DNA from 4 places in the Agrobacterium sp. rho-13.3 genome. Region 3 is predicted to be linked to each of the others. Evidence: predicted binding sites of a transcription regulator. Region 3 holds the regulator's gene; each other region holds the start of a gene.

Region 1 (2,200 bases), 590 kb from region 3:
CGAGGCGCTCGTAAAAGCGCGGACCGCCGATGACGCGGTAGTTCAGGCCAAGCGTGACGAAGCGATCTTCGAACTCGCGCATCTGGAACGAAGCGCGCACGAGGATGGCCATATTGTTCAGCGGATGTTTGATGCGCTGTAGCTGTTCGATCTCTTCGCCAACGGCGCGGGCTTCCTCTTCCGAATCCCATGCGGCATGGACGACGACCTTTTCGTCGTTCGGGTCGACGCGGTCGGTAAACAGCGTTTTGCCAAGGCGGCCTTCATTATGGGCAATCAGGTGGCCAGCAGCCCCGAGAATATGCTCGGTGGAGCGATAGTTGCGCTCCAGCTTGATGACCTTTGCGCCGGGAAAATCCTTGTCGAAGCGCAGAATATTGTCCACTTCCGCGCCGCGCCAGCCATAGATCGACTGGTCATCATCGCCCACGCAGCAGACATTTTGCGGCTCGCCCTTGGGGCGCTGGGCCAGAAGCCGCAGCCACATATATTGGCAGGTGTTGGTGTCCTGATACTCGTCCACCAGAATATAACGGAACTTCTGGTGATACTCTTTGAGAATATCGGGATTCTTGCGGAAGATGGTGATGGGGTGCAGCAGCAGATCGCCGAAATCGCAGGCGTTCAGCGTCTTCAGACGTGCCTGATAGGTGGCGTAAAGTTCACGGCCCTTGCCATTGGCAAAAGCACGGCTGTCGCCTTCTGGAATATCCGGCGGTGTCAGGCCTTTGTTCTTCCAGTTGTCGATCATGCCTGCAAATTGTTTGGCGGGCCAGCGCTTGTCGTCCAGACCTTCGGCCTGAATAAGCTGCTTGATGAGGCGTATCACATCGTCGGTATCGAGAATGGTGAAATCGGATTTCAGACCGATCAACTCCGCATGGCGGCGCAACAGTTTGACGCCGATGGAGTGGAAGGTGCCAAGCCACGGCATGCCCTCAACCGCGCCACCGACCAGAACGCCGATACGTTCCTTCATTTCGCGTGCGGCTTTGTTGGTGAAGGTCACGGCCAAAATCTGGCTGGGGTACACGCGACCTGATGCGAGAATATGCGCGATGCGGGTGGTCAGCACCCGCGTTTTGCCGGTGCCAGCGCCTGCCAGAACCAGAACCGGGCCTTCCAATGTCTCCACAGCTTCGCGCTGTTCGGCATTCAGGCCAGCGAGATAATCGGGCGCAGGGCGCGCCTGATCCCGCGCCGCCATGGCGCGCGCCGCGATGCCCAAACCACCAGCGGCAGGGGCCGCTGCCGGTTGACGGCGTGGCTCGGAAGGTTCTTCATCGAAGAACGGCATATCGTCGAAACTGTTGCTCATACGGCCCAATGTAGTGATTCGGGACTGAAAGGCTAGAACCGTGTTCTGCTTTTATTCCGGTATCAACCGCCAAAACGCCTATTCCAAGGCATTTTCTATATTAGGCCGTGCTATCTGCATCAAAGGCGGGGTCCACGGGCAGTTGCAGTGCTGTGGCCAGCTGGTTGGTTTTACCGGCCAGGGCGATGACGCGCAAAAGGTCGGCGTGTTGCTCATCCGTCATGCCTTTCGCTTTGGCGGCTGCGGTGTGCGAGTGGGCGCAATAGGAGCAGCCATTGGTGACGGACACGGCGATGTAAAGCATTTCCTTCACCACCGGGTCGAGCGCGGACGGCGTTGCCATCACGGCTTTAACCTCGGCCCATGTCTTTTCCAGCAGATCGGCATCGAAGGCGAGATAGAGCCACATATTGTTGATGAAATCGGATTTCCGCGTCGTACGGATGTCATCGAACACCGCTTTAACACGCGGGTTGGCTTCCGGGTTCTGTGTTTTTGAAATGGTGCTCATGATCGCTCCTCCATTTTAGTTTGGTGCGCAGTATTGTAGACTGAGGTTATTTGAATGCGGCGGCAACGACGAGGCGGAAATTACAATTCCGTAAGAAACAGATTTGTGCGTTGCGTAGTTTATGTTCAGCAAGGATACTGCCGCACATTGTGAAGAGGCCGCAGCCATGTGAATGCGTTGCGCCGGTTGATCTGTCGGAGAATTGTATGCGGGTTTGGAAGCAGGTTGGTATCAGTCTGGCGGTTGTGGGCGCGGGCGCCTGTCTTTGGGCGTTCAATTCGTCCGACGGCCGCGCTATGCTTGCAAAGGCAGGGCTGGTGAGTGCCGAAAAACCTGCGGCGCAAACCGCTGGAAATTCTGGTAGAGGCGGC
Region 2 (2,200 bases), on a different replicon from region 3:
AGCACGACTGTTCCGATCTTTCGAGCGAGCGGAAGGGGCATGTCGCGCAACTGCGAGACGGTGTGAATTCCGATCTCTCGAAGCTTGGCGGTCGTTCTCGATCCCACGCCCCACACTTCCGAAACATCGGTGCGAGCCATGCAATAGCCCGCGATCTCCGTGTTCATCAGGTCCGCGACACCATTGAAGACCGGGTTTTTCTTCGCAATGAAATTCGCGAACTTCGCGAGCGTCTTGGTCGGCCCGATCCCAATGCAGGTTGGGATTCCTGTATTCTGGCGGACGGTTTCCCTCATCTCGGTCGCATGATCGAGCATTCGTCCACCGAAGCCAGAAAGATCAACGAAAGTCTCGTCTATCGAGTAAACTTCTGTTCTCGGGGAAAAGTCGGCAATCGTCGCCGCCACTCTGCGGCTAATGTCGCCATAAAGCGTATAGTTCGATGAAAAGAGACGAATGCCGTGCTCTTTCGTCTTCTGCTTAAAATGGTGCGCGGGCTCCCCCATCCCGATGCCAAGGGCCTTCGCTTCATTCGATCTCGCGACGGCGCAGCCATCGTTATTTGACAGGACAACCACGGGCTTGTCGCGCAAGCGCGGGTCGAAAAGCCGCTCGCAAGAAACATAAAAATTATTGCAGTCGATCAGCGCTATCGGTTCAGCCATGGCTTCAATCGACTGGATAGCGACGGGCGATACCCGCGACGATGCCGAATATTTCAGTGGTTTCGAGCACGGCGAGCGGCGGGTAGCGTTCGTCGGAACGCGCCTCAAGCCACATTCGACCGTCGCGCTGTGTCAGCACTTTCAGGAGCATGTCGCCGTTGTGGTAGGCAAGGACCGTTCGTCCTGGCTTCACCTTTCCTGCCCGATCAATGGCGACGAAATCGCCATCAAGGATGCCTGCGCGACACAGGGAGTTGCCACTCACGCGATACCAGAATGTCGCGTGTTCGTGTCGTACCATCCAAGCTATGAGGTCTATTGGATCTTCTAAGTCGTCGCCTGCCGGTGACGGGAACCCGGCTGAAATCCGCAATCCAGCAGTCTTGATCTCGCGAACGATATAATCGACGGAAACAGGCTCAATGGCCGAAAAATTGGTTTTCATAGAAAGCCTCGGCATTGCTGGCTGTTATTTCTGTTCTTATTATGTTCTCATATTGGGTCGAGTCAACTCGGATTCGCTCGATCTCCCTGCAGGATTGATCGCAGCTATTTTAGAAGGAGATATCCGGCTTTGCGAGCATGAGCCATATGATGGCTAGGACGGCGAAAAACGCAGGGAAACCGCAGGCAAACCAGATGCGATAGAGCCGATACCATTGCGCCGGTAGCGGCTCCCCCAAGGAAGCGGCTGACCTTGCGAGATCCCGCAAGCGGATCTGTATCCAGACGACAGGAAGCCAGAATAGTCCCGTGAACACGTAGAGAACGAGCGACAGCGCTATCCAGCCTTCAGTTAGCGACCAGCCGATACTCTCCGCGAGGAAGTATCCCGTGATTGGCTGAACAACGGCAGCAGTGGCCGTAAACAGCGTGTCGGCTATGACCACGGTCCCCGATACATGCGCAATGAGCGCCGGATTATCGGTTTGTCGTACCATGACCATGAAGAAGGCTATGCCTGCGCCGGTCCCGAACAAGACCGTCGCTCCGACGACATGCGCAAGACGCAGCCACTCCGTGAGATCCATCATCTCTCATCCAACGTTGCCAGCGCCACAAAGCAAAGCGCAATTGACGGAAGCACTTTCACCAGAGGCCCGAGAGGATCAAGCCATAGACCTGGCTCCAAGATTGTCCCGCCAGCGAGATAAGACGCCGAGACGATCAGCATTCCGATCATCGCCCTTCGGGCGAAAGGCCGCATCAGCACAAATAACCCCAACGCCACATCGAGCGCACAAGTCGCAAGGGTGACACCCATTGCCATTGCTGGTGACATGAAAGGGAGGAAGTGCGTTGCAGCGCGAGAAGGGTTCGCAAGCGGAACGAGGCCCGACAACAGCCAGAACGCAGCAAGGATAACGATGACGATAGGCTTCAGGAGGTACAGCCGGGCAAACCAAAGATCCTGAACGCCGGAAGGGTGAGCGTCCAACGTCTGTTGAGCCGTGCGAGCCAAGGCAGGCGCCTGCACAGACTGGCGGATCGTTACCCCCGCCTCCATCACCTTCATTGCTGTTGAGCGCAGCGGC
Region 3 (2,200 bases):
GGGCCATCGGACGGCGCATTGTCCGGGTCTTCGTGAGTCTCCACGAACAGACCGGCCACACCCACAGCGATAGCGGCACGCGAAAGCGTTTCCACGAATTCCCGCTGTCCACCGCTGGAGCCGCCCTGCCCGCCGGGCTGCTGCACGGAGTGAGTCGCATCGAAAACAACAGGCGCGCCGAGCGATGCCATGATCGGCAAGGAACGCATATCCGAAACGAGTGTATTGTAGCCGAACGATGCGCCGCGTTCGCACAGCAGCACATTCGGGTTGCCGCTATCGTTCAGCTTGGCCAGCACGTTCTTCATATCCCAAGGCGCTAGAAACTGGCCTTTTTTGACATTGATGACACGTCCTGTCTTCGCTGCCGCAACCAGAAGGTCCGTCTGGCGACTGAGGAACGCAGGGATTTGCAGAACATCGACAACCGGCGCAACGGCGGCGCATTGCTCTTCCGTGTGAATATCCGTCAAAACCGGAAAGCCGAACTGCGTCTTCAATTCAGCAAAAACGTCGAGCGCCTTATCGATGCCAATGCCGCGCTGACCGGAAAGAGAGGTGCGATTCGCTTTATCGAAAGAGGACTTATAGACCAGCCCGATACCCAGCTTGCCGCACAGTTCCGCCAGTGTTTCGGCAATCATGAAAGCATGATCACGGCTTTCCATCTGGCATGGCCCGGCTATCAATGTGAAGCGCTCGGCATTGGAGAAAGACACAGCACCGGCACCCTCGCCCGCAACCACTTTCAGATTATTCGTCACACTCATCGTCTTTCCTCGGAAGCAAACGGGTATTATTACAGGCGCAAGCCAATAATCGGCCCCTTATCTCAGACTGGCAACGCACTTAGCAGCAAGCCATGGTGCCAGCAAGTTACTCGTCAACGGGGCGCCGATCCATACTTCACCGAATTTTAAGGGATTGCAGAACACATATGGAACATATAGTGTTCGTTCTGTATTTGTTTCGCGAATCTTCGCCTCGAATCCCAAGGGTGCTTCTTCATGCTCACGCGCAAACAGCAGGAATTGCTTCTTTTCATTCACGAGCGAATGAAGGAGTCCGGTGTACCGCCTTCTTTTGATGAAATGAAGGATGCACTCGATCTTGCGTCGAAGTCCGGCATTCATCGGCTGATTACAGCCCTTGAAGAGCGCGGGTTTATTCGCCGGCTACCGAATCGCGCTCGCGCGCTGGAAGTCATCAAATTGCCCGAGGCTTATTCACCGAGCATCAAGCCACAGCGCGGGTTTTCCCCAAGCGTGATTGAAGGCAGCCTTGGTAAACCGAAGGCAGTCGAGCCTGCGCCTCCGAAGCCCTCGAATGATAGTGTTTTGAACGCCGTCAGCGTCCCTGTTATGGGCCGTATCGCGGCGGGCGTACCGATTTCCGCCATCCAGAACAACACCCACGATGTCGTCGTTCCGATGGATATGCTGGGTTCGGGTGAGCATTATGCGCTTGAAGTTAAAGGCGATTCGATGATCGAAGCCGGTATTTTCGACGGCGATACGGTCATTATTCGCGACGGAAGCACAGCCAATCCGGGTGATATTGTCGTAGCCCTCGTCGATGACGAAGAAGCAACCCTCAAGCGCTTCCGCCGCAAAGGTGCATCGATCGCGCTTGAAGCGGCAAACCCTGCATATGAAACCCGGATTTTTGGACCTGACCGGGTGAAGATTCAAGGTAAGCTGGTGGGTCTTATCCGTCGCTATCACTAAGTGATTTGACGTTTTTGCTGCTTTTCCAGCAGTTTTAGCGAAGATTTTCATTCGCATTTGATTGGGTGAAAGATATTCGTTAGCTGGCTCACGAATTTACCGCAATGCTTTTGGTTTGTGAGTGCGGCACGTGAAAAAAGTGGCGTGTTTTTCTGACGTTTTGTTTTGAAAGCGTGAAACCTTCAAACATCAAATAATTTCAAGCGAGCCATTAGGCGGAATGCATGTGTCATTGAGTTTTCCTGCGCTAGTACAGTGGTGCAACCGAGGGAATTGACGTGTACGACCTTTATATCGCCAACAAAAACTACTCCTCCTGGTCATTACGGCCTTGGGTATTACTGCGGACGCTCGATATTCCGTTCAACGAAAAGCTGATGCCGTTTGGCAGTTCGAACCATGACTTCTCGACATTTTCACCAACGGCAAGAGTTCCTTGCCTTGTCCAGAGTGATTTGACGGTATGGGATTCG
Region 4 (2,200 bases), 710 kb from region 3:
GTGCTGCCGGATATTTCAGAGGTTTCCGATCAGCTTTCACGAGCGGGTGCATCGCTGGTGCGGATGTCCGGTTCCGGCGCCACCTGTTTCGGGCTTTTTGCCACAATGGCAGAGGCTGAAACCGCCGCGACCAGACTTCGCGACCAGCGCCCGGACTGGTATGTTCAGGCGACCGCAACCATCACAGGGCCAAAGACATGAACACCGAGCGACCCTTTATTCCCGTTGGCATTGCGGTTTTGACCATTTCGGATACCCGCACGCTGGCTGACGACAAATCCGGCGATACGCTGGCCGCCCGCATTGCAGACGCAGGCCATCTGCTGGTGGACCGCGCGATTGTGCCGGATGACAAGGCAGCTATTCAGGACAAGGTTCGCGGCTGGACGCTGTCTGACAACATCGACGTGGTCATCACCACCGGCGGCACCGGTTTTACGGGCCGTGACGTGACGCCGGACGCGCTGGAGCCTTTGTTTGAGAAGCGCATGGATGGCTTTTCCGCCGTGTTCCACCGCATTTCCTATGACAAAATAGGCACGTCCACCATCCAGTCACGCGCCACGGCGGGGCTTGCCAATGCCACCTTCATCTTTGTGCTGCCCGGTTCTCCGGGTGCCTGCAAGGATGCGTGGGACGGCATTCTCAAAGCGCAGTTCGACTACCGCCACATGCCGTGCAATTTCGTGGAAATCATGCCGCGTCTGGATGAGCATTTAAAACGCGGCAAGGCGCAATCCTGATTATCGTGCGGCCCGCAACGCAGAAGAAGGAATGAGTTCTGCGCTCAAGCGGCGCGGCTTTTGCGATTTTGGAAACTGATCCAGCGACATACCGGATTTGGCCAGAGACAAAGCCTCCTGCTTGCGCAACAGCAGACCATACTCCAGCGGCGGCTTGCGGCGTATGAAGCGGGCGATGAGCGATGGCCGGAAATGGCGCGACGGCGAAAACCGCGCCGATGCCTGATTGAGCGCGGTATATTCGAGAATATCCTCGATCCACCCGCTCTGCGGGCGGCTGCCCGGCTCCATCATCAAAATCCATTCGCCGCGCGCCGAAGCAACGATATCGGCAATATCCCACTCCGTGTAAAAACGGCAGCCCGCTGCCTCCGCCACCCGTGACGAGCCATCCTGCGAGGCGTGGTCAAGCACGATCACATCACTGATCAGCCCTTCGACGGCGCCAGAGACAAGTGTAGACAGCGTGTGCGCGAGTTCCGGTTCCTGGTCCCGGCATTCCATGATGACTGTGAGCATGTACCTATCAGTGTGCGAGCCGTTATGTCGGTAAAGTAGCAAAAGCATACTGCAACGCACAACAAAATACCATCTGCCGATATTTCATTTTGTTCTTGTATTGTTCTCACTTCTCAGTTAGAAATCTGGTTATCCACCAAGCTGGCAAATGCTGGCAGGAGTATCCAGATGAGACAAGATGTGCTTTCGGGGCAGGCTGCTTTTCAGCCGGGCCATACGCCGGATATTGCCAATGCGCTGGCCGACGCATCCGGTTTGCGGATCGAGATAGACCGTCGCCGCGGGCGCGGTGCGGGCATGAATCCGACTGGACGTTTTGAACCGTTGCAGCGCGAAGCCTTCGATGATGGCTGGCAGATTCTGGAGGAACTGCCGGAATTTCGCACCGAAGTGCAGGTGGAAAAGCCACGCACGATCATCAGCCGCAATGATTCGCCTGATATTCCATTCGATCGCTCCATCAATCCCTATCGGGGCTGCGAACATGGCTGCATCTATTGTTTCGCACGGCCCACGCACAGTTATATGGGGCTTTCCCCAGGGCTGGATTTCGAGGCGAAGCTGTTTGCCAAGCCGGATGCGGCAAAGGTGCTGGAGCGGGAATTGGCAAAGCCGGGCTACAAGGCCCGCGTCATTGCCATCGGCACCAATACCGACCCTTACCAGCCCATCGAGCGGGAATGGCGCATCATGCGGCAGATCCTTGAGGTATTGGCGAAGGCCGAACACCCGGTGGTCATCGTCACCAAATCGGCGCTGATCACCCGCGATATCGATATTCTGGCTCCTATGGCGCAGAAGGGATTGTTGAAGGTCGGCATCTCCGTCACCACGCTGGATAAGAAGCTGGCGCGCAGCATGGAGCCAAGGGCATCCACGCCCTCCAAACGGCTGGAAGCGATCAAGACACTGACAGATGCGGGCATTCCCACCGCCGT

The links. The regulator LexA, encoded in region 3, represses DNA repair genes until DNA is damaged. The targets are predictions, from matches to a motif close to TGTTCNNNNTGTGTTCNG.
Region 1: RMR16_RS08380 (ATP-dependent helicase) is a predicted target of LexA. The motif match lies at 1,360-1,377, and genes of this name have one in related genera.
Region 2: RMR16_RS26555 (LexA family protein) is a predicted target of LexA. The motif match lies at 1,142-1,159, and genes of this name have one in related genera.
Region 4: RMR16_RS01695 (PA0069 family radical SAM protein) is a predicted target of LexA. The motif match lies at 1,353-1,370, and genes of this name have one in related genera.

What each region holds. Positions count from the first base shown of each region.
Region 1 covers NZ_CP192774.1:1,664,610-1,666,809, reverse strand. Annotated here, with positions in the region: gene RMR16_RS08380 (ATP-dependent helicase) at 1-1,318, opposite strand, end outside; gene RMR16_RS08375 (carboxymuconolactone decarboxylase family protein) at 1,419-1,829, opposite strand; gene RMR16_RS08370 (efflux RND transporter periplasmic adaptor subunit) at 2,036-2,200, shown strand, end outside.
Region 2 covers NZ_CP192778.1:68,296-70,495, reverse strand. Annotated here, with positions in the region: gene RMR16_RS26560 (Y-family DNA polymerase) at 1-665, opposite strand, end outside; gene RMR16_RS26555 (LexA family protein) at 670-1,110, opposite strand; gene RMR16_RS26550 (DUF2269 family protein) at 1,220-1,696, opposite strand; gene RMR16_RS26545 (SDR family oxidoreductase) at 1,696-2,200, opposite strand, start outside.
Region 3 covers NZ_CP192774.1:1,072,667-1,074,866, reverse strand. Annotated here, with positions in the region: gene kdsA (3-deoxy-8-phosphooctulonate synthase) at 1-770, opposite strand, end outside; gene lexA (transcriptional repressor LexA) at 1,008-1,727, shown strand; gene RMR16_RS05340 (glutathione S-transferase family protein) at 2,006-2,200, shown strand, end outside.
Region 4 covers NZ_CP192774.1:363,877-366,076, reverse strand. Annotated here, with positions in the region: gene RMR16_RS01710 (4-(cytidine 5'-diphospho)-2-C-methyl-D-erythritol kinase) at 1-201, shown strand, start outside; gene moaB (molybdenum cofactor biosynthesis protein B) at 198-743, shown strand; gene RMR16_RS01700 (glycosyl transferase) at 744-1,262, opposite strand; gene RMR16_RS01695 (PA0069 family radical SAM protein) at 1,431-2,200, shown strand, end outside.